Regions from separate parts of the Paraburkholderia sp. AV2 genome, predicted to be linked through region 1. Evidence: predicted binding sites of a transcription regulator. Region 1 holds the regulator's gene; each other region holds the start of a gene.
The links. Region 1 encodes LexA, which represses DNA repair genes until DNA is damaged. Its sites were predicted from a motif close to ACTGTATNNNNATACAGT; they were not measured.
Positions count from the first base shown of each region.

Region 1 (9,704 bases):
TTCGCCGCTGATTTCCGTGCGTATCGCGAAGGGCGCCAGTTCATCGCGCAGCGCGACTGGGTCGGGGCCGTACACTTCGATCACGTCGTAACCAATCTCGGATTCGATCAGCGCGTTCGGCGCACCCTCCGCGATCTTGCGGCCTTCCTCGATCACGCATACGCGTTTGCAAAGTCGTTCGGCCTCCTCCATGAAATGCGTGGTGAGCAGGATGGTCTTGCCGCGCGCAAGCAGCGAGCGCAGCCGCTCCCAGATGAGGTGGCGCGCCTGCGGATCGAGCCCGGTGGTCGGTTCGTCGAGCACCAGCACATCGGGGTCGTTGACGAGCGCGCGCGCAAGCGTGAGGCGCCGGCGCATGCCGCCCGAGAGCTCGCTCACGCGTGCATCGGCCTTGCTCTCGAGCCGCGCGAATTCGAGCAAAGGCGCGACGAGCGCACGCGCCTCGCTGGCGGACAGGCCGAAATAGCGGCCGAATACGAGCAGGTTCTCGCGGACCGTGAAGTCCGGATCGAGATTGTCGAACTGCGGCACGACGCCTACGCGCGCGCGGGCATGGCGCGCCCGCGCGGGCACCGGCTCGCCGCAAAGGCTGATGCGGCCCGCATCGGGTGCGACGATGCCAAGCAGCATGCGCAGCGTCGTGGTCTTGCCCGCGCCGTTGGGTCCGAGAAGCCCGAAGCATTCGCCGGGCCGGACCTCGAAGGACAGGCCATTGACGACCGCCCTGTCTCCATAGTGTTTGATGACCTGCTCGAATTCGATGGCGGGTGCGGACATAGGCCGTAATGAACGATGAGTTCGACGGAAGCGGTGCACGCGCGATGCACCATGAGGGGGCCTATTCTAGAGCAATCCTGTGCCTCCGGCCGACGGCAAAACCTGCCACGACAAGCTTTGACGCAGCAACGACGTAAGTCCGCCCCGCAGGATTCCGGATCGGGCGCAACACGGCCGGACCTGGCGTTTTCCAGCCCTTGCATGTGGAATTGCGGCGCACCATCATGAAATTGCACAGCCTGCGATTCGCGTGGGCGGGGGAGAAACATCATGGCGAGCTACAAAAAGATTCTGCTTTGTTACGACGGCTCGCGCGAAGGCCGCAAGGCACTGCGCTGCGGCGCGGATCTTGCGCTGGACCTGCGGGCGGAAACGCATCTGCTTTCGGTGGTCGACATGCGTTCGACGATCGCGCAGAGCGCCGGCCTCCTGACCGACGTGGCCTGCGGCCGCTTCGAAGAGACGGCGCGCGAGATTCTTCAGGAGGGTGTGGAGTGGCTGACCGAGCGCGGCGTGCATGCGCAGGGTCACTTCGCCTTCGGCCATCCTATCGACGAGATCGCGAATCTGGCCAACGAACTGCACGTCGATCTGGTGGTGGTGGGGCACCGCTGCCGCACCGGTCTCTCGCGCTGGTGGATGGGGGCGGGCAATACGCTGCTGCTCGACCGCGTGTCGTGCAGCATCCTCGTAGCGTGTTCTTCGGCTGCGGAGCAAAAGCAGCAGGCGCAGGAGGCGGCTTGAGTGCCGCCTGAGTGCCGCCAATAGCGGTGCGATTCGCCGCTATTGGTCGCTGTTCGTATCGGCCGGGTCGTTCAATTCGACCGCCGCGAGCTTCCACGAAAACAGGCCATGGCGTTGCAGGACGGCGGCGTAACGCTCGCCGCTCGCGCTGCGCTGCCAGGTCACGACGAATTCATCGAGGCTGCGGTAGCCGGCCGTGGTCTGAGGCCGTGGCGCCGGCTGCGCGTTTTCAGCCGGGGCGGCCGGAGGCGTCGGGGCGGGCGGATTGGCGGGCGCAGGAGCCGGTGCCGCAGCGGGATTGCCTGCCTGGGGCGGCTGCTCGCCCGGCTTTCCGGTGGGCGGCATGCCATTGAGCAGCGCGGCGACGCCGTCCGGTGTCGCATACGCGTCCACGAGCGGGCCGATGAGGGCCGCGCCAATCACGGCGCCGAACAGCAGCAACGGGTTACTGCTGTGCTGCGCCGCGATGCGCCGCTGAAGCAGTTTGCCAACCTGCTGCTTCAAACTCGCGCGCAAAGCCGGGTAGTCGACATATTCGCTGAGCGTGGCCGCATCGCGCGCATCGGCGGCGGCCTTCAGCCGATCCAGCGCGACATAGGGCGACGCATAGCCGTAGCCCAGCGCGGCGACGAGCGCCAGCGCGACGAGCACGACGGCGACGGGTTTGATCCAGCGTTTGTTCGAAGCGGATTCGGTCATCATTCAGGTCGGGAGTGATGGGACACGTCCTGTTGACCGCGCCGGCGCCGAAACGATCCCGAAGCTTCTTGCCGGACCTTCCCCCACCGCCTTCACGCGCCCTGTGTTACCGGGCGAGCGCCGCCGGGTCGGCCTGTTCGGCGATGCAGCGGTCGATCATGCGGCACACCGCATCCATGGTTCCCACCATGATCAGCCGCGAGGGGCCGTGATAGACGCGCACCGGCGCGCGGCGATCCGGCTCGGCGTGATTCAGGCCGCTGTTGAGCGAAACGCGCGCGAATGCGGGCTGTGCGGATGGCAACGATGGAAGGTCGACCGGAGTCGCGGCCGCACCGGCGGCGGACTCATAATCCGCTGCCTCGAAGAGCGAACCGGACAAGGCGGCGGCCGTTGCGCGCGCATTGCGCGCGGCGCAGTCGGCGAGGCCGCGCAGATGGCGCAGGCGGCCAAATTGACGAAAGGGCAGCAGACGGGCAAGACGTTCCATAACTCCCTCCAGACAGTGTTCGGATTATCAGAATTCGGTGGGGCGGATCAGCCCGACTGCGATGCCTTCCAGCGCAAATTCGGCGCTGCTGGCCTCGACGAAGATGTTCTCGTAGTCGGGGTTTTCGGCAATCAGTTCGAGGCCGTTCGGCCGGCGCTTCAGGCGTTTGACGGTGACGTCGTCGCCAAGGCGCGCCACGATGATCTGGCCGTCTTTCGCTTCGCTTTTCTTTTGCACCGCGAGCAGGTCGCCGTCGAGGATGCCGGCGTCGCGCATCGACAGGCCGCGCACCTTCAGGAGGTAGTCGGGCTTGCTCGAGAAGAGCGCGGGGTCGCACGCGTAGTGCTGCGAGATGTGCTCCTGCGCGAGGATCGGGCTGCCGGCTGCCACGCGGCCGACGAGCGGCAGCGAAAGCTGCATGATGCTGGCGTGCGGCAGCGTGAACTGGTGCGGGAGGTCGTCCGGACCCGGCATGAGACGGATACCGCGCGACGCGCCGGCGGCCAGTTCGATCACGCCCTTGCGCGCCAGCGCGCGCAGATGCTCCTCGGCGGAGTTCGCGGAGCTGAAGCCGAGTTCGGCCGCGATTTCGGCGCGGGTGGGCGGGAAGCCCGTGCGCTCGATCGCGCGCCGGATCAGATCGAAAACCTGCTGCTGTCGTGCGGTGAGTTTGGTCATGGCGCCACTGTATGGATAGACAGGTGACTGTATTTTTATACAGTATTCGACGCTTTTCAAGTGTTACTTGAAGTTCTTCGTTCGGCCGGCGCCGGAACGTGCAAATCCCGCATCTGCCAGGACGACAGCAGCGTTATGAGGTCCGGTCAGCTTTCCTTAGCACAATTGGATATGAAAGAATAAGAAAACATCATTTTTACTCATTTAAGCAAATTGTTAGACTCCGCTGCATCGTTAGCTGCAATCACGCACGACAACACGGAGAAAGCGGATGCGTAGTGGGAATACGGGGAACGCGGGAAAAAATGGCTGGTTCAGGACGCTGGCTGCAAGACTCCTGATCGGTGCGGTGCCGCTGGTCGGCATGGCTATGCTGATGCCGGTTGCCCACGCGGAGACTTCGCTCCTGAACGTTTCCTACGACCCGACACGCGAGCTCTACCAGGACATCAATAGCGCCTTCATCAAGGAATGGAAGGCGAAGACCGGCGAGACGGTCACGATCAGGCAGTCGCACGGCGGCTCCGGCGCGCAGGCGCGCTCGGTGCTCGACGGGCTGCAGGCCGACGTCGTCACGCTCGCGCTCGCTTACGACATCGACGCCCTTGCGAAGAAGGGCCTCGTCGCCGCCGACTGGCAAAAGCGCCTGCCCGACAACGCCTCGCCGTATACCTCCACCATCGTGTTCCTCGTGCGCAAGGGCAATCCCAGGCACATCAAGGACTGGGGCGACCTCGTGAAGCCGGGTGTTTCGATTGTTACGCCGAATCCGAAGACTTCGGGCGGCGCGCGATGGAACTATCTCGCCGCCTGGGCGTATGCGCTGCACCAGCCGGGCGGCAATGAGGCGACGGCGAAGGCGTTCGTCACGAAGCTCTACAAGAATGCGGGCGTGCTCGACTCGGGCGCGCGCGGCGCGACGACGAGCTTCGTGCAGCGCGGCATTGGCGATGTGCTGATTGCATGGGAGAACGAAGCGTTTCTTTCGCTCAAGGAGTTCGGGCCCGACAAGTTCGAGATCGTGGTGCCGTCGGCAAGCATTCTGGCCGAGCCGCCCGTTGCCGTGGTCGACAAGGTGGTGGACAAGCACGGCACGCGCAAGGTGGCCGAGGCCTATCTGCAGTTCCTCTATTCGGAGGAGGGCCAGGAAATTGCGGCGAAGAACTTCTACCGCCCGCGTTCGGACAAGGTGCCGGCGAATCTCACGGCGAAGTTTCCGAAGCTGAAGCTGTACACGGTCGAAGACACCTTCGGCGGCTGGGCGAATGCGCAGAAGACCCATTTCGCGGACGGCGGCGTGTTCGATTCGATCTACGCGCCGCAGTGATGTGGCCGTGATGCAAACGCCGCGGCCGCATTTTGCGGTCATCGACGAGCACGCCTCGAAGGCGCGCTTTTTGGCGCATGGCGCCGCAGCAATCTGAAAGAGCCACGAGCATGACGACGTTTCGATTACGCAAGCCGAGTGCGCTGCCGGGATTCGGCCTTACGCTCGGCATTACGGTGGCTTACCTGAGTCTCGTGGTGCTGATCCCGCTTGCGTCCACTTTCCTCAAGACCGCGACGCTCGACTGGGGGCAGTTCGTGCGCGCCGTGGCGTCGCCGCGCGTGATCGCGTCGTACCGGCTCACGTTCCTCTCGGCGCTGGGTGGGGCGCTCATCAACGCGGTGTTCGGTTTTTTGCTCGCGTGGGTGCTCGTGCGCTATCCATTTCCGTTCAAGCGCATCGTCGATGCGCTCGTCGATCTGCCGTTTGCACTGCCCACCTCCGTGGCGGGCATTTCGCTCGCGGCCGTCTATGCGGGCAATGGCTGGATCGGGCAATTTCTCGAGCCGCTCGGCCTCAAGGTCGCGTTCACGCCGCTCGGCGTGCTCGTGGCGTTGACGTTCATCGGCCTGCCGTTCGTCGTGCGCACCGTGCAGCCCGTGCTGGAGGATTTCGAGCGCGAACAGGAAGAGGCCGCCGCCTGCCTCGGTGCCTCGCGTTGGCTCACGTTTCGCCGCGTCGTGCTGCCCGCCGCGCTTCCCGCGCTGCTGACGGGATTCGCGCTGGCGTTCGCGCGTGCGCTGGGCGAGTACGGCTCGGTCATCTTCATCGCCGGCAACGTGCCGATGAAGTCCGAAATCACATCGCTTCTGATCATCACGAAGCTCGAACAGTACGACTATGCAGGCGCTACTGCGCTCGCCGTCGTGATGCTGTGCGTCTCGTTCGTCATGCTGCTTTTCGTCAATACGCTGCAGTGGTATCTGCAGCGGTGCACGAGCCGCGGTGTGTCGGCGGGCCCAGGGACTGGTGAGCTCGCGCGCGTCGTCGTCACAGGAGGTGCGCAATGAGCACGCCCGTACCCTCAACGCGTGCGCAGCGCCGGCCCGATCCGGTGACGGAGGCGCCCTGGGTGCGCTGGCTCCTCACCGGTATCGCGCTCGCCTTTCTCACGCTCTTTCTCGTGGTGCCGCTCGTTGCGGTGTTCAGTCAGGCCTTGTCGAAGGGCATTGGTTTCTACTTCGAATCGCTTGCCGATCCAGACGCGGTCTCGGCGATCAAGCTTACGCTCCTTACCGCCGCGATTGCCGTGCCGCTGAATCTCGCGTTCGGCCTCGCGGCCTCGTGGGCGATCGCAAAGTTCGAATTTCGCGGCAAGGCGCTCCTCACGACGCTGATCGATCTGCCGTTCTCGGTTTCGCCTGTGATCTCGGGCCTCATTTACGTACTGCTGTTCGGCGCGCAGGGCTGGCTCGGCCCCTGGCTCGAAGACCATGACGTGCAGATCATCTTCGCTGTGCCAGGCATCGTGCTCGCGACGATCTTCGTGACGTTCCCGTTCGTTGCGCGCGAACTGATCCCGCTGATGCAGGCGCAGGGCAACGACGAGGAGGAGGCCGCGCGCGTGCTCGGCGCTTCGGGCTGGCAGATGTTCCGGCGCGTGACGCTGCCCAACATCCGCTGGGGCCTGCTGTACGGCGTGATCCTCTGCAATGCGCGCGCGATGGGCGAGTTCGGCGCGGTGTCGGTGGTCTCGGGGCACATCCGCGGGCAGACCGACACGATGCCGCTGCACGTCGAGATCCTCTACAACGAATACAACTTCGCCGCGGCGTTCGCGGTGGCGTCGCTGCTTGCGCTGCTCGCGCTGGTGACGCTGGGCCTGAAGTTGCTCGCGGAGCGTCATCTTTCTGCCGAACTCAGGGACGAGAGCGCGGTGCCGGCGCAGGCGGCCGTCCTGGCCGGCGGCGTCCCTCTACAACCCGGCACGCAGGACGCCGTACGCGCCGGCGTTGCCCGGCACGCGTTTGAACACGGAGATCTGTAAAACATGGGTATCACCGTTCGTAATCTGCAAAAGCACTTCGGCGATTTCGCCGCGCTCGACGACGTCTCGCTCGACTTTCCTCCGGGCGAGCTCGTTGCGCTGCTCGGGCCGTCCGGCTGCGGCAAGACCACGTTGTTGCGCGTGATCGCCGGCCTCGAATATGCCGATGCGGGGCAGGTCGTGCTGCAAGGGCAGGACGTGGGCGCGGTGGGCGCGCGCGAGCGCCAGGTGGGCTTCGTGTTCCAGCACTACGCGCTGTTCAGGCACATGACGGTATTCGAGAACGTGGCGTTCGGGCTGCGTGTGAAGCCGCGCGGCGAGCGTCCTGCCGAAGCCGCGATTCGCCAGAAGGTGCATGAGTTGCTGAGCCTCGTGCAACTCGACTGGCTCGCGCAGCGCTATCCCTCCGAGCTTTCGGGTGGCCAGCGTCAACGCATCGCGCTTGCGCGGGCGCTTGCCGTCGAGCCGAAAGTGCTGCTGCTCGACGAGCCGTTTGGCGCACTCGACGCCAAGGTCCGCAAGGAGCTGCGCGGCTGGCTGCGGCGCCTGCACGACGACCTGCACATCTCCACGATCTTCGTCACGCACGACCAGGAAGAGGCGCTCGAAGTGGCCGACCGCATCGTCGTGCTCAATCGCGGCCGCGTCGAACAGGTGGGCAGCCCGCAGGACGTCTACGATCGCCCGCAGACGGCGTTCGTCTACGAGTTCCTCGGCGCGGCGAACCGGCTTTCGGGTTATGTCGACGCGCGGGGGTTCGTGGCCGACGGCGCGGCGCAGCCGATCGCCGTGCAGGCCAGTTTCGAGGGCCGCGCGCTTGCCTACGTGCGGCCGCACGATCTCGCGCTGTATCCGCGGCAGGCGGATCATCACGAGGGCATCGTCGTCGATGTGCGCCGCGTGGTGCCGGTGGGCGGCTCGGTGCGCGTGGAACTCGAAAGCGGCGCGGGCAGTGCGCTCGAAGCCGAGCTCGACCGCGAGGCATGGCGCATGCTTTCCCTTTCGGTGGGCGACAACGTTACCGCGGTGCCGCGCGGGCTGCGCGTGTTCGCGGCGCAGGCGGCGTGATACTTACATCAAATCAACCTGATTACTTCGGTGTTTCCGGAGACGAGAGATGAATTTTCAGCAGTTGCGATTCGTGCGCGAAGCGGTGCGCCAGAACATGAACCTGACCGAAGTGGCGAACGTGCTGTACACGTCGCAGTCGGGTGTGTCGAAGCAGATCAAGGACCTCGAGGACGAACTCGGCGTCGATATTTTCATCCGCCGCGGCAAGCGCTTGACGGGCCTGACCGAGCCGGGCAAGGCCGTGCATCAGCTCATCGAGCGCATGCTGCTCGATGCCGAGAACCTGCGCCGCGTCGCGCGCCAGTTCGCCGACCAGGACAGCGGTCACCTCGTCGTCGCGACGACCCACACGCAGGCGCGCTACGCACTGCCAAAGGTCGTGCATCAGTTCCGCGAGGTGTTTCCGAAAGTGCATCTCGCGCTGCGCCAGGGCAATCCGCAGCAGATCGCGCAGTCGATCATCAACGGCGAGGCCGACATCGGCATCTCGACCGAAGCGCTCGACCGCTACCCGGATATCGTGACGTTCCCGTGCTATTCGTGGCATCACGTGGTCGTCGTGCCGAAGGACCATCCGCTCGTGGGGCGCGAGAACCTGACGCTGGAAGAGATCGCCGAGTATCCGATCATCACCTACGACCAGGACTTCACGGGCCGCTCGCATATCGACCAGGCGTTCGCGAAAGTGGGCGCCGTGCCCGACGTTGTGCTCACCGCCATCGACGCGGACGTCATCAAGACCTATGTCGAGCTGGGTATGGGGGTGGGCGTGGTGGCGGCGATGGCCTACGACCCGAAGCGCGATACGGAACTCGTCGCGCTCGATACGCAAAACCTCTTCGAGGCCAGCACGACGCGCGTGGGTCTGCGCAAAGGCGCGTTCCTGCGTCAATACGCGTACCGGCTGATCGAGATGTTCGCGCCGCATCTCAACGAGCAGCAGATCGCGGCCCAGTTGCGCGAGGTGGGTTGACGCCGGTTGCACGGCCGGTGGGCGTTGGCCTTCCGGCCAGGTGGCGCGCGGCGGCGGATCGCTTAAAATCGCCGCCATGAATACTCCACTGACCCCATCCTCTTCCCCGGCGGCGGCCTCGAAGCCGCTGCCGCGCATTGCCGTCCTTGCCACCGGCGGCACCATCGCGGGCGCCGCGCCCGATGCGGCCAACACCTCCGGCTATCAGGCCGGCGTGATCGGCGTCGCGCAACTGCTGGCCGCCGTGCCGGGTCTCGATGCCGTCGCGCAGATCGCGGCTGAGCAGGTCGCGAGCATCGACAGCAAGGACATGCCGCTCGCGCTCTGGACCACGCTCGCCCAGCGCGTGAACAGGCTGCTCGCGGCCAACGACGTCGATGGCGTCGTCATCACGCACGGCACCGATACGCTCGAAGAAACGGCTTACCTGCTGCATCTCGCCGTGAAGAGCACGAAGCCCGTCGTGCTGACGGCGGCCATGCGTCCAGCTTCGGCGCTTTCGGCCGACGGCCCGCTCAACCTGCTCAACGCGGTCACGCTCGCGGCAAGCGGCGCAGCGGCGGGGCAGGGCGTGCTCGTCGCGTTCAACAACCGCATTCATTGCGCGCGCGACGTCGTCAAGATCAGCACCTATGCAGTTGATGCGTTCCAGTCGCCCGAGATCGGCGCGCTGGGCTGGGTGCAGGACGGGCGCGTGGAGTTCCAGCGCGGCGCGCTGCGTCCGCACACCGTCGCTACGCCATTTTCGGCCGTCGAGGCGTGGCCGCACGTCGAGGTCGTGACGAGCTATGCGGGCGTTTCGCGCATTGCGGTCGATGCGCTCGTGGCGGCGGGTGTGCGCGGCATCGTCGTGGCCGGCACGGGTAATGGCTCGATTCACGTTACGCTGCAACAGGCACTGTCGGAGGCCGCCGCGAAAGGCGTGGCCGTCGCGCGCGCCTCGCGCGTGGGCTCGGGC
Region 1 is NZ_JBANLK010000002.1:169,565-179,268, forward strand. Features, by position in the region: gene nodI (nodulation factor ABC transporter ATP-binding protein NodI) at 1-777, opposite strand, end outside; gene V8683_RS02545 (universal stress protein) at 1,048-1,521, shown strand; gene V8683_RS02550 (DUF2939 domain-containing protein) at 1,561-2,220, opposite strand; gene V8683_RS02555 (hypothetical protein) at 2,327-2,710, opposite strand; gene lexA (transcriptional repressor LexA) at 2,738-3,388, opposite strand; gene V8683_RS02565 (sulfate ABC transporter substrate-binding protein) at 3,660-4,715, shown strand; gene cysT (sulfate ABC transporter permease subunit CysT) at 4,826-5,725, shown strand; gene cysW (sulfate ABC transporter permease subunit CysW) at 5,722-6,702, shown strand; gene V8683_RS02580 (sulfate/molybdate ABC transporter ATP-binding protein) at 6,706-7,770, shown strand; gene V8683_RS02585 (CysB family HTH-type transcriptional regulator) at 7,820-8,746, shown strand; gene V8683_RS02590 (asparaginase) at 8,823-9,704, shown strand, end outside.

Region 2 (9,704 bases), on a different contig from region 1:
AAATGAGTGGCTTCACTTGCTGCTTCACTCGTATGTCGGCCAATCTCAAAAAGGACTTTACCTTACCGCAGTGTCAAGGTTCAGACTGTGCGTGTGGCCTGCAACGCAAGCACCGACAACGCGGGCGCCAGATACGACAAAGCCCCGCAATGCGGGGCTTGAAACAGCCTTGGCGTAGTGCCGGCTGGTACCGGCAGACGCCGGAAAACGCTGGCTTAGTTCGAGTAGCCGGTCGATTCGAGCGAGCGGATGCGCTGTTCGAGTTGCACGATGTCCGTCGACGATGCGAGATAGGCTTCGCGGCGGGTACGCTCGCTGACTTCAAACCAGTTGCTCAGGGCTTCGAGGATGTACGCAAACATGATGGTGCTCTCCAAGGATCGGTATGTATCCCCGGTGGATTTGCATCAGGGATTACCCTAGTAAGGGATAACCCGCATTATAGCGATCTTTGGGAACTTTGCTAGTGAATTGCCCGAATGCCGTGCATTCCAAACTGGAATGCATCAATTCAAGGAATCCACAACACCATGATTTATCGGCGTATTTTTTCTCGTCGCCAGCAGTTGTTTCGACAGGACCCTGAAATGCACCATTTCAGGGCTCATCCTGAAACAAGTTGCGACAATTTGCCTGGCGCAACCACAGCGGCGTCAGTGATGGCAGGCGCCGGCTTCGCCGATCGACGGCCTGGAGTCGGCGAGATTTTCGAGAATCGGGCAGTCCGGCCGGTCGTCGCCGTGACAGTGGTCGGCCAGATGCGCGAGTGTGTCCCGCATCTGGGTCAGCTCGGCAATGCGCTGGTTCAGTTCGATCACATGCGCCAGCGCGATGGACTTGACCTCCGCACTGGCGCGCGAGCGATCGTGCCAGAGTGCCAGCAGCCGGCGGATATCTTCGACGAGAAAACCCAGTCGTCGAGACTGGCGGATGAAGCGCAGGGTGTGCACCTCCTCCGTGCCGTACACGCGATAGCCCGATTCCGTGCGCCCCTTGGGCGCGAGCAGTCCGACGCTCTCGTAGTAGCGGATCATTTTCGCCGTGACGCCCGATTCGCGCGCCGCTTCGCCAATATTCATGGGTCCCTTCCCGCATTCGATCGATGGGTCGATCGTACACCTTCCCATTGTGGGAAGGTCCAGCGTCCGTCACCGGGCCGGCTGGCATAATCCGGCGACGGCCTCCTGTCCGCAGCAAGCAGCAGTTGAGTTCCCCCTTCAGTTCAGAAAAGGAAGACACGATGATCCAGTTCAACGTAGAAGGCATGAGTTGCCAGCATTGCGTGGGTGCCGTTACCCGCGCGATTCACGAGCACGACGCCACCGCGAAGGTCGAAGTCGATCTGGCCGCGGGCCACGTGACGGTCGAATCGAACCAGAGCGCCGACGTGCTGAAAGCGGCTATCGACGAGGCAGGCTATACGGTAAAGAACGCCGGCACGGCGAACGCGTGACGCGCCGCGCCATGTTCAAGGTTGCCGTGATTGGTGCGTCGGGGCTGCTCGGACGCGCCGTGATGCGCGAGCTTGGCGCCGGGACGGACTGGCGGATCGTACCGACTGCCTTCCGCCACGCCGGGCCGCAACAGGTTTCGCTCGACGTGCGCGACAAGCATGCCGTCGCGGCCTTCGTCGCGCGCGAAGCCCCCGATGCGATTGTTGTCGCCGCCGCGGAGCGTCGTCCCGACGTGTGCGAAAACGACCCCGTTACGGCGCGCGCGCTGAACGTCGATGCGGTGCGCACCATCGCCCAGGCGGCACGCCCGCGCGGCGCGTGGGTGCTGTCGATCTCCACCGACTACGTGTTCGACGGCACCACGCCGCCCTACCGCTGCGACGACACGCCAAATCCGCTCAACGCCTATGGCCATAGCAAGCTCGAAGGCGAGCGCGCGCTGCTCGAGGCAACGGACAATGCGCTCGTGCTGCGTCTGCCGCTGCTCTACGGCCCGGTCGTGGACTGGCAGGAATCGGCCGTGACGAGTCTCGTGCCGGCCGTGCTGGCCTCGGCCCAGCCAGGTGCGCAGCCGGCCGCGATGGATGCGTGGGCCACGCGTTATCCGACGTTCACCCCCGACGTCGCGTTCGTGATCCGCGAACTGCTGACGCGGCACGCGGACGGCAAGGCGGTCTGCGGCATCGCGCAATGGTCGGGCAACGAGCCGATGACGAAGTATCGGATCGCGCAGCATCTCGCACAGGCACTCGGCGTGGACGCGCGGCTTCTCGCCCAGACGACGCCCGCCGACGCGACACCGCGCCCGCGCGACTGCCACCTTGATTCGAGCCGCCTCGAAGGCCTCGGCATCGGCCGGCGCACGCCGTTCGATGCGGCGATCGGCGGCGTGCTCGGCGGCTTCGAGGCACGTCCCGCTCAATGAAAATTCCGGCTCTCGGTCGCCAGCCGACCGAGCAGCCGGCTATGATCCTCCAGCCGTTGCGCGACGAGGTGGATCACTTCGCCTTCGCGCTGCACGACGCCTGCCACCGCCATCAGCGAAGACCCGAGCAATTCCTTGCGTTGCGCCTCCACGAGCGCCGCGTGCACGATCACGTTGATCGTGCCGGTCTCGTCCTCCAGCGAAACAAAGATCGTCCCTTTCGCCGTTCCCGGCCGTTGCCGCACCGTGACGATGCCGCACACGCGCGCAAGTCTGCCGTCAAGACACTGCGTCAGTTGCGCGGCCGTGCGGAAGCGCTGCTTCGCGAGCCCCGGCCGCAGCAGTTCGAGCGGATGGCGGTTCAGCGTCAGCCGCAAACTGGCGTAGTCGGCGACGATCTCCGCGCCCTCGGACGCGCGCGGCAGCGCGAGCGGCGCTTCGGCGAGCGGTGCGTCGCGCAGCAGCGCCGGCACCGCATGCTGCGCGGTCACGGCCCACCACGCCTCGCGCCGGTGCCCCGCGATGCTCGCGAGCGCATTCGCCGCCGCAAGCGCTTCCAGCTCACGCCGCGTGAGCGCGGCGCGCCGCGCGAGATCGTCCACGTCCGCGAACGGCGCCTGCGCACGCGCCTTCATCACGCGCTGCGCGGCGTCTTCGGAAAACCCCTTGATGAGGCTGAAACCGAGCCGCACGGCCGGGCCGCCGCGGCCATAGAGATCCGGCGGCAACTCGATTCGCGCACGCAACCTGCGCGCAAAGCGGCGCAGGAAACAGCACGCGAGCCTCGGCCGGTCCGGCGGCCACGCGGCGCGCAGCCGCTGCTGGAGCCGCTCCACCCTGGCCCGGCGAGCACGTGTCGCGTCGGCATCGAGCCGCACGCCCGGCCGCATACGACTCTCCAGTACCGCTTCCCAGTCGCTCAATACGATATCGGGCGCCAATACCTCCACGCCGTGGCGCTTCGCGTCCTGTACGAGCTGCGACGGCGAATAGAACCCCAGCGGCTGACTGTTCAGCAATCCTGCCAAAAAAGCGGCCGGCTCGTAACGCTTGAGCCATGAACTCGTGTAGACGAGCATCGCGAAGCTCGCCGCATGGCTCTCCGGAAAGCCGTAGTCGCCGAAGCCCTCGATCTGTTTGCAGATGCGGTCCGCGAATGCTGCCTCATAGCCCTTCTCCATCATCCGGCGCTTGAGATCGTCCTGATACGGCCGCAGGTTGCCGTGACGCCGCCATGCGGCCATCGCGCGGCGCAACCTGTCGGCTTCCTCGGCGCTATAGCCGGCGGCCACCATCGCCAGATGCATCACCTGTTCCTGGAAGATCGGCACGCCGAACGTGCGCTCGAGCACCGGCTTCAAGTTCTCCTTCTCATATTCGACCTTCTCTTCCCCGCGCCTGCGCTTCAGATACGGATGCACCATGTCGCCCTGGATCGGCCCGGGCCGCACGATCGCCACCTGAATCACAAGGTCGTAGTATTTGCGCGGCCTGAGACGCGGCAGCATGCTCTGCTGCGCGCGCGATTCGATCTGGAACACGCCGATCGTATCCGCGTGGCAGCACATCTCGTAGACGGCGGGATCTTCGCGCGGGATGTCCTGCACGCGAAACTGCGGCAACCCGCGCCGCAGCGCGACGAATTCCAGCGAACGCCGGATCGCCGAAAGCATGCCGAGCGCGAGCACATCGACTTTCAGAAGCCGCAGCGTATCGATATCGTCCTTGTCCCACTCGATCACATAGCGGTCCTTCATCGCGGCGTTCTCGATAGGCACGAGGCGCGAGAGCTTGTCCTTCGCAATCACGAAGCCGCCCACGTGCTGCGAGAGATGGCGCGGAAAACCGCGCAGCTCGCGCGTGAGGCGAATGAGTTGCTGCGTGACGTGCGAGTCTTCTGAAAAGCCGGCCTCTTTCAGATGATGCGCGATCGAATCGGGACCGTCCCACCATTGCTGCGCGCCCGAAAGTTTTTCGACGAGCGCCACGTCGAGCCCGAGCGCCTTGCCGACATCCCTCAGCGCGCTGCGCGAACGGTACGTGATGAGCGTCGCGGCCAACGCCGCGCGGCGTTGACCGTACTTTCGATAGACATACTGAATGACTTCCTCGCGCCGCTGATGCTCGAAATCGACATCGATATCGGGCGGTTCGTTGCGCGCGCGTGACAGAAAACGCGCGACGAGCATGTTCATCTGCACCGGGTCGATCTCGGTAATCCCCAGGCAGTAGCAGACCACCGAGTTCGCCGCCGAGCCGCGCCCCTGGCACAGAATGCCCTGTGAGCGCGCATAGCAGACAATGTCGTGAACGGTCAGGAAGTACTTTTCGTACTTCAGTTCGGCGATCAGCTTCAGTTCCTCTCCGATCTGCTCCGATCGCTTCTCGTTCAACCCGTCGGGCCAACGCTCCAGCGCGCCCTGCATCACGAGCTGGCTCAGCCACGTGAATGGCGTCTCGCCTGCAGGCACCAGTTCTTCGGGATATTCGTAGGCCAGTTCGGCGAGCGAGAACGTGCAGCGGCGCGCGACATCGAGCGTCGCGTCGAGCGTATCGCGCGGATACAGCGCGCCCAGGCGCACGCGCGAGCGCAGATGCCGCTCCGCGTTCGGCTCCAGTACGCGTCCGCATGCCGCGAGCGGCTGGCCGATGCGAATGGCGCTCAGCGTGTCCTGCAGCGGCTTGCGCGAACGCGCATGCATCAGCACGCCGCCCGCCGCGACGAGCGGCAAGCCCGTTTCCTGCGAGACATGGCGCAAGGCTTCGATCTGCGTATCGTCGCCGCCCGTGCGCCAGAGTTCGAGCGCGAGCCATGCACGCTCCGCCGCGAAACCCGCCAGCCAGTGTGCGGCGCGCAGCGTCTGTGCCAGCGTCGCCGTGCGCTGCGGCACCAGCAGCAGCACACAATCGCGCAGATACTTCAGATGTTCGAAGCCGGGCTCGGGATCGACGAAGTCATCGGGATACACGCGATAGTGGCCCTTGTCCGCCCGCGCGCGCGCAAGCGTAATCAGCTCGCAGAGATTGCCGTAGCCCTCGCGGTTCATCGCGAGCGCAACCAGCGAGCAGAACGGCTTTTCTTCCCCCTTATCCGGGTCGTCGCCGCGCTTCTCGACGAGATTCAACTCGCTGCCGATCAGCAGGTGCAGCGACGGCACGAACGACCCCAGTTTCGCCTCAGCCTCCGCCCCGCCGCGCTCGCGCGCTGCGCGCACGGCTTCTTCGTGCGCCTTCCTGAGCGGCTCGTCGTGCTCGTTCAAGGCGCTAAAGGCGCGCACGACACCGGCGAACGAACATTCGTCGGTGATGGCAAGCGCCCGATAGCCGTGCTGGATCGCCTGCTCGACCAGTTCGCCCGGCTGCGAGGCGCCTCGCAGGAACGTGAAATTGGTCAGGCAGTGCAGCTCCGCATATTCGGGCAAATGCATGGGCGACTGCGTGGGCAACGTCGACATGATCGCCGCTTTAACCGAAGAGCCCTTGCAGATACCACTCGCCGCCCATGCGCTCGCGATAAAGCCAGAACATGCGCCCCTGGTCGTCGGCGGCAACGTAGTAGTCGCGCCCGACCTCCTTGCCGTCCCACCAGCCGGTTTCGATGCGCTCGGCGCGCGTGAGCGTCTTCAGCGGCCGCCGGTACACGGGACGGTCGTTGCGCACGGCCAGCTTCAGCGGCTTTTCGAGCAGCCATGCCGGGCGCGGCTGTGACGGTAGCGGCACGTCGGGCAGATCGAGCATGCACTGCGTGGAGGCCGACGTTTGCGCTTCCTTCGGCTGCGGATTGCGCGGCTTGTGCGGACTGCGGGCCTTGCCCGACTTGCCTCCCGAAGCGCGATAAGCACGCGCCGCCATCGCCCGCTCGGGCCGGTGATCGTCCTCGACGAAAAGCTGCAGCACGTTCTGCTCCCCCACCCGCGCGCCAATGCGTTCGAACAGTTGCGCGAGCGAGGCTTCCGAAGCCTCGGGCATCGGGAACAGCGTGTCGTTAGGCGCCGCGTACTCGCTCACCCCGGTGGCGACGAGCGCAAGCCCGATCACCGGCGCGGCCAGCTCGGTCTGGTTCAGCTTCTCGCGCAACAGCCAGAGCAGATGATCGGCATCGCGCGAGGGCGCCGCCCATGCGAGCGTGAGGCTCGACGTGCGCGGCGCGTGCCGCGACGCCAACTCGTGTTCGAGCCGCAGCTCGAAGGCCGTCAGCGCCGCGTGCTGTGCACAGAGCCAGCCCGTCAGTTGCATCACGAGCCGCCGCGCGGCGAAGAGCAGCGCTTCGGCGCTTTCCACGCGCGCCTGCAATTCGAGTCCGGCACAAAACGACGGCGGCGCGCTGAACGAAGCGCGCGGATCGGGTGCCTCGCCGCGCGCCTGCGCAAGCCAGGTGAGCACACCGTCGCCGAAGCGTCGCACGATGCCGTCGCGCGGCAAGCGACGCAGATCGGCAAACGTCGCGCAGCCGATCTGCGTGAGCGCGTGCTCGTGCGGCGCGGCGAACGGCGCGAGCGTGACCGGCAACGCGTCGAGCACGCGCGCGAGCGTCGCTGCCTGGAGCACGCGCCAGCGGCGCAGGGTACCCGAACTGCGCTGCGTGGCGCGCGCCTGCGCGAGCGTCCACGCGCCCCAGGCGGTGGGCGCACAGGCAATGCGGGCGGCGTGGCCGCAGCCGGCCACCGTCGCCGCCACCTTTGCGAGCAGCGCGCGCACGCCGCCAAAGAGGCGCAGCCCGGAACCCACCTCCAGCAGCAGCGTATGCGAAGGCGCGAACGACACCTTCGGCGTGTAGGCGAGCAGCGCGAGCGCGAGCGCCTCGACCGCGCGGCTCTCGCGTGACGGATCGGGCGCGAGCAGCACGAGGCCCGGCGCGAGGGCAAGCGCATGGGCGCGCGTGCTGCCCGCGTCTACGCCGAAGCGCAAGGCATCGAGATCGGGGATCAGGACACGCAGGGAATCCGCCAGCGCGTAGCAGCGCGCGTCCTGCGGCGGCGCATCAGGACGACGAGGCGATACCGGGTCCGACAGGAGCGGCGGCTTCACGGCCTCCAGCGGCAAAAGCGGCAAGGTAACGGCGATCCACAACATGATTGACCCCGGGCGGCGGCATGACAGATGCCGGCCCCGTGGGGGGCAGCACGGCATCCTGCAGCGGCAGCGTAACGACGAGTGGCTGGGCGGGCGGCGGCCCGCGGCGTTTGAAGATATCGACGGACACGGCGGTAAGCTGCATCCACTGGCGCCGGTTGAGATTCGCGTCGACAGGCGGCGGCACCGGCGTGCAGACCATGCGCAGCGGCGCCGGCGACGACTGGTTGCGCGCGGCGGGCGGCCGGATCAGGAACGCGAGCGTGCGCGAATCCTGGGCGGCGACCTGCAGGCGCCGCACCGCGTCGGCACGCGCCTTCGCCTGCCAGAGCAGCACCGCGCCAACGCCCTCCTGACGCAGCGCCTGCTCGGCGACCCAGGGCGCCTCGGCTTCGCCCGCGCGCACCCAGATCACGCGATCGAGCGCGAGACCCCAAGTCTTGAGCGCGCACGCATACGGCTGCCACGGCGGCGCGACGAAGAGCACGTGCTGGCTGGCCGTGGCCGTCAGCGTGCGCAGCGCGGGGGCGACGAGCCGCATCTCGCCGATGCCGCCCTGCTCGACGAGCAGCTCGGTCAGGCTGCCCGCGGGCCAGCCCGCACCGGGCAGGAGCGCATCGAGCGCGGCGTGACCGCTTCGCACCGTGCGCTCGCTCGCGTGCGCAAGCTGATCGCCTTGCCAGATCCGGCTTTGCAGCCGGGACGGCAGATGTGTCGCCGCAAGCTGGAGTGCTGCTGCCATGAGTGCGCTCGGTCAAAAAGGCTCAGATCAAAAGGGAAATAGATCCCCCTGCCCGGCCAGAAAAAGGGGGCATGACGGGATGGCTACCTGGCGCCGTAGCACGCCATAACCTGTATATTTATACAGTATTTCATGGGATTTGGGAAAGTGGATGCAGGAGCACCCACGCACGCCCTGGGGGAGACCGGAATGACGAGAGACCAGGAACGACAGCCGGAGCCATTTTTGAGATCGGTGCTATAACGCGAATCACGCGCCCGCTTGCAGCTCGTTTGTGCAGCCAGTTTCACTAAAAAGGCAAACAGACCATGAAAAACAAAGCGTGGAAGTTGCGTTTGGGAGGATTGGCAATCCTGACGGGTGCGGCGCCGGCCGCGGGCCACGCGGCCTGTAATGCAACGGCGCCGCCCAGCAATACGACCGTGACCTGCACGGGCGCGGGCATTCCTTCGGTCGTCGCCGCAAGCGGCAGCACCGGCGTCACCCTCGACATCGCGCAGGGAGCGACGGGTAGCTATACGCTCTCGAGCACACCCACGCCGTTCTCCGTGGACACCTCCAGCGCAATTACGAACAGCGGCACGCTTGCGCTCTCCGGCAACGGTACGGGGGTGGCGAACCGCGGCGCGATGCTGATCGGCATGAACAACGGCAACACGATCACCAACGGCGCAACGGGCGTGATCTCCACGACGGGCGCCTACAACGACGGCATCGCGGCAAACGGCAACAACAACACGCTCATCAACAACGGCAAGATCACGACGAGCGGCAGCAACTCGTATGGCATGACGGCCGCTTGGGGACAAAGCAACACCGGTGCGTCGGGCAATACGCTCATCAACACGGGAACGGTCACGACCTCGGGCAGCAACGCTCGCACGGCCTCGCTGCTGGGCGGCAGCGGCACCATCAGCAACAGCGGCACGCTGACGGCGTCGGGCAAAGACGGTACCGCCGTCTACATGCAGGGCAACAACGACACGCTGATCAACAGCGGCACGATCCAGACCACCGGCACCGCATCGAGCAGCGGCAACGTCGACGCGGTCGTGTCCAACACGGTCGGCAGTTCGTTTACCGCGACGATCACCAACGAGGCCGGCGGCCAGATCATCAGCAACAGCGGGATCGGCGTGCGCTCGACCAACGGCAGCACTACGATCACCAATGCCGGCCTGATCGAAGGCGGCGGCGGCACCGCGATCCAGAACGGCAACGGCAACGACACGCTGATCCTGCAGACCGGTTCTCAGATCGTTGGCATAGCCAACGGCGGCGGCGGCAACAACGCCGTGCTGCTGCAGGGCACGGGCACCGCGTCGAACGCGTTCGTGAACTACCAGAGCCTGACGATGGAAGGCGACAGTTGGACCTGGGCCGGTACGGGCACGTTCTCGACCGCACTCGTGCAAAGCGGCACGCTGAACCTGACCGGCACGCTCGGCACGACCACCGCAACGGTCGTCGCCACGGTCAACAGCGGCGCGACGCTGCAGGCGAATGCCTC
Region 2 is NZ_JBANLK010000009.1:65,635-75,338, forward strand. Features, by position in the region: gene V8683_RS09355 (DUF3563 family protein) at 216-362, opposite strand; gene cueR (Cu(I)-responsive transcriptional regulator) at 654-1,079, opposite strand; gene V8683_RS09365 (heavy-metal-associated domain-containing protein) at 1,241-1,453, shown strand; gene V8683_RS09370 (dTDP-4-dehydrorhamnose reductase family protein) at 1,465-2,379, shown strand; gene V8683_RS09375 (error-prone DNA polymerase) at 2,373-5,834, opposite strand; gene V8683_RS09380 (Y-family DNA polymerase) at 5,845-7,452, opposite strand; gene imuA (translesion DNA synthesis-associated protein ImuA) at 7,361-8,194, opposite strand; gene V8683_RS09390 (autotransporter outer membrane beta-barrel domain-containing protein) at 8,503-9,704, shown strand, end outside.
Region 2: the regulator LexA is predicted to act here: its motif matches at 8,304-8,321, upstream of imuA (translesion DNA synthesis-associated protein ImuA).

Region 3 (9,704 bases), on a different contig from region 1:
TCGCGGACGATGGCGAGGCCGAGCCCGCTGCCGTCGCCCTCGCGGCCGAGGATCCGGTAGAAGCGTTCGATTACGCGTTCGCGTTCGGCGGCCGGAATGCCGAGGCCCGTATCCTCGACTTCCAGGTGCACGAGACGCGCATCCGGCTCCGGGCGCACGCGCACGGTGATCCGTCCGCCCGGCGGCGTGTAGCGGATGGCGTTGTCGATGAGGTTCGAAAGCATTTCGCGCAGCATCACCGGGTTGCCGTCGACTTCCAGCGCCGCGCTGTCCTCTTCGTCGCCGCCGCCGCGCGGTCCTTCGTAGCCAAGATCCATCCGCTTCGCGAGGGCCGGCTGGACCCAGTCGCGCACGGCGTGACGCGCGACTTCGGCCGCGTCGACGGGCGTGAAGATCTGTCCCGAGATGCGGTTCTCCGCGCGCGCAAGCACCAGCAGTTGCGTGACGAGCCGTGCGGCATGTTCGGAACTGGTCGCGATCTGCTCGAGCGAGCGATGGACCTCGGGCGAGACGTCCTGGCGCAGCGCCAGTTCGGCCTGGGTTCGCAGGCCCGCGAGCGGGGTCTTCATCTGATGGGCCGCATCGGCGATAAAGCGCTTCTGCAGTTCCATGTTCTGTTCGAGGCGCGTCAGCAGATCGTTGAACGACGTGACGAGCGGCTCGATCTCGGGCGGCGCGCGGCGCGCCTCCAGCGGCGAGAGGTCGTCGGGCCGGCGCATGCGGATATTCGACTGCAGCGCGTGCAGCGGTGCGAGCCCTCGCGAGAGCCCGAACCACACGAGCACGATCGCGAGCGGCAGGATCACGAACTGCGGCAGGATCACGCCCTTGATGATGTCGTTGGCGAGCTGGCGGCGTTTGTCGAGTGTCTCCGCCACCTGGACGAGCACCGGTTGCGCTCTGCCCGACTGCGGCAGCGCCACCGTCGTGTAGGCGACGCGAATGTCGATGCCGTGCAGCGTGTCGTCGCGGAATTCGACGAGACCCGGCGGCGGCCGGTCGTCCTCGTGCGGCAACGGCATGTCGCGGTCCCCGGCGACGAGTTCGCCGCGGCCGCCCAGCACCTGATAGAACGTGCGGTCGATGTTGTCGGCGCCGATTAGCTCGCTCGCCGCGGCGGGTAGCGACAGTTCGGCCACGCCGTTGACGGGCTGGATATGGCGCGCGAGTACATAGGCGTCGGTTTCGAGCGCGCGGTCGAAGGGCCCGTTCGCGATCGACTTCGCGACCAGATAGGTCACGGCGATGCTCATCGGCCAGAGCAGCAGGAGCGGCGCGAGCATCCAGTCGAGGATCTCGCCGAAGAGCGAGCGAGGCCGCGTCTGGGCGGCGGCCTCGGTTTCGTCGGGCGGGGCGAACGGGTTCGCGTAGCGGGCGTCGCGCGCGCTGTCGTCGAGGGTGTCGGCTGGCGGCGCGGAGCGCGTGGCGTGGGCGGGCTCAGCCATCTTCCCGCCCGGCTATTTGAAGTAGTGGCTGGCCGGCATGGCCGGCGGCGCGTTCGTCCCGGCGGCCGGGGTGGCCGCGGTGCCGTTCGGCGTGCCCTGTTCCTTCTCGAGGCAATAGCCCAGCCCGCGCACGGTCACGATGCGCACGCCGCCCGCTTCGACCTTCTTGCGCAGCCTGTGCACATAGACCTCGATGGCGTTGTTGCTGACCTCCTCCCCCCATTCGCAGAGATGATCGACGAGCTGTTCCTTGGAGACCAGCCGCCCTGGCCGCTGCAGCAGCACTTCGAGGAGACCCAGTTCGCGCGCCGAAAGATCGATCACCTGGTCGTTGATGCGCGCCACGCGGCCGACCTGGTCGAAGGAGAGCGCGCCGTGGCGCACGACCGTCGGGCCGCCGCCCGCGCCGCGCCGCGTGAGCGCACGCACGCGCGCCTCCAGCTCATTGAGCGCGAAAGGCTTGGCCATATAGTCGTCGGCGCCGAGGTCGAGGCCCTTGACGCGCTCGTCCACGCTGTCGGCGGCGGTGAGGATCAGTACCGGAAGGTTCGAGTTGCGCGCGCGCAGGCGGCGCAGCACTTCGAGGCCCGGCATTTTCGGCAGGCCGAGATCGAGGATCAGCAGGTCGAAGGTTTGCATGGAGAGCGCGGTGTCGGCGTCCGCGCCGCTCTTCACGTGATCAACGGCATAGCCCGATTGGCGGAGTGATCGAACGAGACCATCCGCGAGTATGCTGTCGTCTTCGGCAATGAGAATTCGCATGGTGCGCCGGCGCCTTCGCCAGGTCTCCAGGCCCGCGCCGGGCTTGCGCGGCGCGTGGCGGTCTCCCGAAATTTCGCGGTTTTGGCAAGCTTGGGGCTTGCTAAAACCACTGTTTTTTTATACAGTGTCTGCGTTCGTGCGCGTAAGCCAACCAGGGGGCTCGCGCATCGTCACGAGACGCCGTTCATCATAGCAAAGGACGATTCATGGAAGATAGCAAGAAAGGCTCGGCTGGGCTGACTGCTGAAAAGAGCAAGGCGCTGGCCGCCGCGCTCGCGCAGATCGAAAAGCAGTTCGGCAAGGGGTCGATCATGCGACTCGGCGATGGTGAGGCAGTCGAGAACATCCAGGTGGTCTCCACCGGTTCGCTCGGCCTCGACATCGCGCTCGGCGTGGGTGGCCTGCCGCGCGGCCGCGTGGTCGAGATCTACGGTCCGGAATCGTCGGGTAAAACCACGCTCACGCTCCAGGTGATCGCCGAACTGCAGAAGATCGGCGGCACGGCGGCGTTCATCGACGCGGAACACGCGCTCGACGTGCAGTACGCCTCGAAGCTCGGCGTGAACGTGCCGGAGCTGCTCATTTCGCAGCCTGACACGGGCGAGCAGGCGCTCGAAATTGCCGACGCGCTCGTGCGCTCGGGCTCGATCGACATGATCGTGATCGACTCGGTCGCGGCGCTCGTGCCGAAGGCCGAAATCGAAGGCGAAATGGGCGACTCGCTGCCGGGTCTGCAGGCCCGCCTGATGTCGCAGGCGCTGCGCAAGCTTACCGGCACGATCAAGAAGACGAACTGCATGGTGATCTTCATCAACCAGATTCGCATGAAGATCGGCGTGATGTTCGGCAACCCGGAAACCACCACGGGCGGCAACGCGCTCAAGTTCTACGCGTCGGTGCGTCTGGACATTCGCCGCATTGGCTCGATCAAGAAGAACGACGAAGTGATCGGCAGCGAAACGCGCGTGAAGGTCGTGAAGAACAAGGTTTCGCCGCCGTTCCGCGAGGCCGTGTTCGACATCCTCTACGGCGAAGGCATCTCGCGTCAGGGCGAAATCATCGACCTCGGCGTGCAGGCCAAGATCGTCGACAAGGCAGGTGCGTGGTACAGCTATAACGGCGAGCGCATCGGCCAGGGCAAGGACAACGCGCGCGAATTCCTGCGCGAAAATGCGGACATCGCGCGCGAGATCGAAAACCGCATCCGCGAGTCGCTCGGCGTGAGCGCGATGCCCGCCGGCGTCAACGATTCCGACGAAGTCGAAATCGCGGACGAAGAAGAGTAATCCGTCGTGATCCGCAAGGGCCGGTCCGCATCGGCGCCACCGGCGCCAACCGAAGCGGGTCGCCCGCGGGATCCGCGCGCGCCTGGCGGTCCGCACGAGCCTTTCGAGCAGGTTGGCGCGCCCGGCGGTCCGATCGACGCCCAGTTTGGCGGACCTTTCGGCGCCGCTTTCGATGAGTTCGAGTCGTCGTTCGGGGCCTTCGAATCGGCCGACGATGCGCCGCAGGCAGACCGCTTCGAACGCACGTCGAGCGCACGCGCCGCTCGTTCGGCCGCGAGGGGCGGCGAGCCTGCCGCCCCTGCTACTCCTGGCACCAGGTTCGAACGCACCTCCGAATCCCGCAAGGAACGCGCGCCTGCCGCATCCCAGCGCCCTGGCCCCTCTCTCAAGGGCCGCGCGCTCGCTTACCTCTCACGCCGCGAGTACAGCCGGGCGGAACTCTCGCGCAAGCTGATGCCGTACACGGACAACGCCGACGAACTCGAGGCCCTGCTCGATTCGCTCGTCCGCGAGGCCTGGCTCTCCGACGCGCGCTTTGCCGAAAGCATCATCCATCGTCGCGCCGCCCGTCTTGGCGCTACGCGCATCGTCGGCGAACTCAAGCGCCACGCCGTCGGCGACACGCTTATCGAAGAGGTGAGCGCGCAGTTGCGCGAGACCGAGCTTGTCCGCGCCCGCGCTGTCTGGCAAAAGAAGTACGGCACGCTGCCCGAGACGCCCGCCGAACGCGCGCGACAAGCTCGCTTTCTCGCTGCGCGCGGTTTTTCGATGGCGATCATCGGCAAGATCCTGAAAGGCATCGAGGACGACGGGTTCGAAAATTGAGACTGCAAGGATCCCGTAAGTCCCTGAGCGGGCTGTATGTTCGGGGCAGTGTCAAATACCCGGTATGCTAAAATCCAAAGGTTTTCCCATCCGGTCTTAGCCTTAGCATGCCGCTTTCCCCGCCCGCGCCCCGCCAACTGCGCCACCAGCGTGCAATCCGGGCGGTCGCCTATGAGCGCGAAGACGGCTTGTGGGACATCGACGCGTGTCTGACCGATCACAAGCCACGCGACGTGCCGCTCGCCGCCGGTGTCCGGCCCGAAGGTCTGCCGATCCATGAACTCTGGCTCCGCATCACGATCGATCGCAAGCTCAACGTCGTCGACGCCGAAGCGTCGTCCGACTGGGTGCCCTACGACGGTCAGTGCCAGAACGCCAATCCCGCCTATCGTGCCCTCATCGGGCTCAATCTCCTCCAGAATTTCCGCCGCGAAGCGGGCCGGCGACTCGCCGGAACGGCTGGCTGCACGCATCTCACCGAGATGCTGGGCGTGCTGCCGACCGCCGCCGTGCAGGCGTTCGTCGGGGAGGTCTGGCGTGCCGGAGACGATTCGAAGGGCGAAGGGAAGCGCGAAGACGCGGGACCGGAAATCGGCAAGACGGCCGACGGCGACGCCGCCGGCGAGAAGCCGCCTTTCCAGCTAGGCCGCTGCCATGCGCTGCGGTTCGACGGCGAGGCGGTGAAGCAGTTTTATCCGCGCTGGTATGGCCACGTGCCGCGCTCCATCGAGCGCGGGGCGGACGCCGCCGGCGTGCGCGACGAAGGCCCGGGCCGCGAGGGCAGGGCCGACGCCGTCACGCATGAATAACAACAGCGGAAACGAAGTTCAATCCAACTCTCAGACTGAAGGGAATCACGCATGAAGATTCACGAGTACCAGGGTAAGGAAATCCTGCGGAAATTCGGCGTCGCGGTACCGCGCGGCAAACCGGTGTTTTCGGTGGATGACGCGGTCAAGGCCGCTGAAGAGCTGGGTGGCCCGGTGTGGGTCGTCAAGGCGCAGATCCACGCTGGCGGCCGAGGCAAGGGCGGCGGCGTGAAGGTCGCGAAGTCGCTGGACCAGGTCCGCGAGTACGCGAACCAGATCCTCGGCATGCAGCTCGTCACGCACCAGACCGGTCCGGAAGGCCAGAAGGTCAACCGTCTGCTGATCGAAGAAGGCGCTGACATCAAGAAGGAACTGTATGTCGGCCTCGTGCTCGATCGCGTCTCGCAGAAGATCGTCGTGATGGCGTCGAGCGAAGGCGGCATGGACATCGAAGAAGTCGCCGAAAAGACGCCGGAAGCGATCCACAAGGTCGCCGTCGACCCGGTCACCGGGCTGAAGGACGCCGAAGCGGACGACCTCGCCCGCAAGATCGGCGTGCCGGAAGGCTCGATCCCGCAAGCGCGCGCGATCCTGCAAGGCCTGTACAAGGCGACGTGGGAAACGGACGCCTCGCTGGCCGAAATCAACCCGCTGATCATCACCGGCGACGGCAAGGTCATCGCGCTCGACGCGAAGTTCAACTTCGACGCGAACGCGCTGTTCCGCCACCCGGAAATCGTCGCGTACCGAGATCTGGACGAAGAAGATCCGGCCGAAGTCGAAGCCTCGAAGTTCGACCTCGCCTACATCTCGCTCGACGGCAACATCGGCTGTCTCGTGAACGGCGCAGGCCTCGCCATGGCGACGATGGACACCATCAAGCTGTTCGGCGGCGAGCCGGCGAACTTCCTCGACGTCGGCGGCGGCGCCACGACCGAGAAGGTCACGGAAGCTTTCAAGCTGATGCTGAAGAACCCGGGCCTGAAGGCGATTCTCGTGAACATCTTCGGCGGCATCATGCGCTGCGACGTGATCGCAGAAGGCGTGATCGCCGGTTCGAAGGCCGTGAACCTGAACGTGCCGCTCGTCGTGCGCATGAAGGGCACGAACGAAGACCTCGGCAAGAAGATGCTGGCCGAATCGGGCCTGCCGATCATCTCGGCGGACAGCATGGAAGAAGCCGCGCAGAAGGTCGTCGCGGCTGCCGAAGGCAAGTAATTCTCACCGGTACGTATGGCGCGGCGGCGGCGCGAACGGCAGTGTGAAAGCACGGTCGATGCGACGCGCGGCGCCAGGCAAACAGAGGTCAATACATGTCGATTCTGATCAACAAAGACACCAAGGTCATCACGCAGGGCATCACCGGCAAGACCGGTCAGTTCCACACGCGCGCCTGCCGTGAGTACGCCAACGGCCGCGAAGCGTTTGTCGCCGGCGTGAACCCGAAGAAGGCCGGCGAGGACTTCGAAGGGATTCCCATCTACGCGAACGTGCGTGAAGCGAAGGAAGCGACCGGCGCGACCGTGTCGGTCATCTATGTGCCGCCCGCAGGCGCAGCCGCCGCGATCTGGGAAGCCGTCGAGGCCGATCTCGATCTCGCGATCTGCATCACGGAAGGCATTCCGGTTCGCGACATGCTGGAAGTGCGCGACCGTATGCGCCGCGAAAACCGCAAGACGCTGCTCCTCGGACCGAACTGCCCCGGCACCATCACGCCGGACGAGCTGAAGATCGGCATCATGCCGGGTCACATCCACAAGAAGGGCCGCATCGGCGTCGTGTCGCGTTCGGGCACGCTGACGTATGAAGCCGTGGGCCAGCTCTCGGCACTCGGCCTCGGCCAGTCGTCGGCTGTCGGTATCGGCGGCGACCCGATCAACGGTCTGAAGCACATCGACGTCATGAAGATGTTCAACGACGATCCGGATACGGACGCCGTGATCATGATCGGCGAGATCGGCGGTCCGGACGAAGCGAACGCCGCTTACTGGATCAAGGACAACATGAAGAAGCCGGTCGTCGGCTTCATCGCGGGCGTCACGGCGCCTCCGGGCAAGCGCATGGGCCACGCCGGCGCGCTGATCTCGGGCGGTGCGGATACGGCCGACGCGAAGCTGGAAATCATGGACGGCTGCGGCATCAAGGTGACGCGCAACCCGTCGGAAATGGGCCGTCTGCTGAAGTCGATCCTGTAATTTTCGAGAATCGGCGGCGCTCGCGCAGCACCCAGGCGCGGGTGGCCGGCGTTTTTTGATATGCTTGCGGAATCCTTTCACGAGGTTTCCGGACAAAAGCGAGGGAGCCAGTCATGGCCCCTCGCTTTTTTATTGGCTGCGCCTGCTAGCGGCCACTTTCTCACGGTCCCGCCGTCGCCTTCATGCCCGAGTTCTTCGCGTCGCTCCATTGGGGCGCTGTGCTCCAGATCATCGTCATCGACATCCTGCTCGGCGGCGACAACGCCGTCGTGATCGCGCTCGCATGCCGCGACCTGCCGGCGCAGCAGCGCCTGCGCGGCATCATCTGGGGCACGGCGGGCGCAATCGCGCTGCGGGTCGTGCTGATCGCGTTCGCTGTCGTGCTGCTCAACGTGCCCTTGCTGAAGTTCACGGGCGGCTTGCTGCTGCTGTGGATCGGCGTGCGGTTGCTCGCGCCCGCGCATCTCGAACACGACAACGTGAAGCCCGCGGAGAAGCTGATCGGCGCGATCAAGACGATCATCGTCGCCGATGCGGTGATGAGCGTCGACAACGTCGTGGCGATTGCGGGCGCCGCCGAGGCCGCCGATCCCGCGCATCGGATCGGCCTCGTGATCTTCGGGCTGATGGTGAGCATTCCGCTCATCGTGTGGGGCAGCCAACTGGTGCTGCGGCTGCTGGACCGCTTTCCCGTCATCGTCACGCTGGGCGCCGCGCTGCTCGGCTGGATCGCCGGCGGGTTGATCGTCAACGATCCGGCCGGCGACCGCTGGCCGCTGCTCGATACGCCGCTCGCCGAATACGGCATGTGTGTGGCCGGCGCCGTGTTCGTCGTGGCGGTGGGACTCGCGTTGAAGCGCCGCAATGCGCGGCGCGCGCAGTCCGCCAGTTCATCCTGACGCGCGGATTTTCATGGCCTGGGCGCAGCCTTCGCGACGCTCAGGCCATTCGGCCGACTGCCCGGCGGCCTGACCCGCCGATACGATCAAAACGCCTGTTCACGACCGTGAGCAGGCGTTTCTTGTTTCAGGAGCCCTGATGATGATCGTATCCGTACTCGCTGCGAGCCCACCCGCAGCCCTTGCCGCCCTCGCGCGCTGGTTTTTGTTCCATGCGTCTTCGCGCGCCGCCACGCTGGCTTCGGCCAGGTTCGCCCGGTTCGCGCGGCGCGTCGTGGTTCAAGGCTTCACGCTGATCGAACTGATGATCGTGCTTGCCATCGTCGGCGTCATCGCCGCCTATGCCATACCTGCCTATCAGGATTATCTTGCGCGCAGCCGCGTCGGCGAGGGACTCTCGCTCGCGTCGTCGGCACGGCTCGCGGTTGCGGAAAACGCGGCGAGCGGCACCGCGTTCTCGGCCGGTTTCTCCACGCCGCCGGCTACGCGCAACGTCGAATCGGTGCAGGTCGACGACGCCACGGGGCAGATCACGGTTGCCTTCACGACGCGCGTCGCACCCGCCGGAAGCAATACGCTCGTACTCGTGCCCTCGGTACCCGACAACGCGGAAGCTCCCACCGCCCGCGTCGCGCTCTCGCAAGGCAGCGTCCAGTCGGGCACGGTTACGTGGGAGTGCTTCGCGGCCGGCAAGACGGCTTCGTCGCTGGGCGCGCCGGGCTCCGGACCGGCACCGGCCGAAGCGGCAACGCTGCCGTCGAATCTCGCGCCGCCGGAGTGCCGCGCTTGATGAGACTTGATGTGCGAAGGCATTCGCCCAGGTAACGAGAGCAGGGTCGCGCTTTCTCGCGAGATCCGCTTTCCGCGCTTCGCGCCGTCGTCATGCAAGGCGACGGCGCGTCCCGGCAACCTGCTGGCCGGAGGCGGGGCACGCGCAAGCGGCCTCAAATCGGCATGCGCAAGACGCAGTAACCTTCCCGGTCCGCAAATCGCGCGAAAAGTCTTGTATAGTGCGCCGGTTGCTGATGCCCCCGCTTACCCATGCCTTCCACTTTTGCGCGCTATCTTACGTTCTTCTTGCTGGCCGTTGCGTTGACGCTTCCCTATGCGGTCGTCGCTCACACGTATCCTATCCCGACGTTCTACGCCGAATACGTAGCGCTGGCGCTCTGGCTGCTGGTCGGCGCGTCCGTGGTGCTGCTCGCGTTCCCGGCGCGGTCTACGGCCGAATTCGCCACGCCCACGGTCGGGCTCGTGCCGCTCGCCTTTGGTCTGCTGCTGGTTGCGCAGACCATCATGCTGCCGGTCGCGCAGCCGTCCATGAACTGGCTCGGCGCTGGCTATCTGCTCGCGGCCCTGATGGTCACGTATGCGGGCTACGGCATCGCGCGCGCGCGCCTGACCGAGACCGCGATGGTCTGGGCCGCCGCGGCGCTCATGGTCGGCGGCGCGTTCGCGGTGTTCTGCCAGGTCATCCAGCTCT
Region 3 is NZ_JBANLK010000008.1:4,816-14,519, forward strand. Features, by position in the region: gene V8683_RS08215 (sensor histidine kinase) at 1-1,445, opposite strand, end outside; gene V8683_RS08220 (response regulator transcription factor) at 1,458-2,207, opposite strand; gene recA (recombinase RecA) at 2,414-3,493, shown strand; gene recX (recombination regulator RecX) at 3,500-4,318, shown strand; gene V8683_RS08235 (DUF2889 domain-containing protein) at 4,426-5,127, shown strand; gene sucC (ADP-forming succinate--CoA ligase subunit beta) at 5,179-6,345, shown strand; gene sucD (succinate--CoA ligase subunit alpha) at 6,441-7,322, shown strand; gene V8683_RS08250 (TerC family protein) at 7,505-8,221, shown strand; gene V8683_RS08255 (pilin) at 8,427-9,011, shown strand; gene V8683_RS08260 (PglL family O-oligosaccharyltransferase) at 9,263-9,704, shown strand, end outside.
Region 3: the regulator LexA is predicted to act here: its motif matches at 2,316-2,333, upstream of recA (recombinase RecA).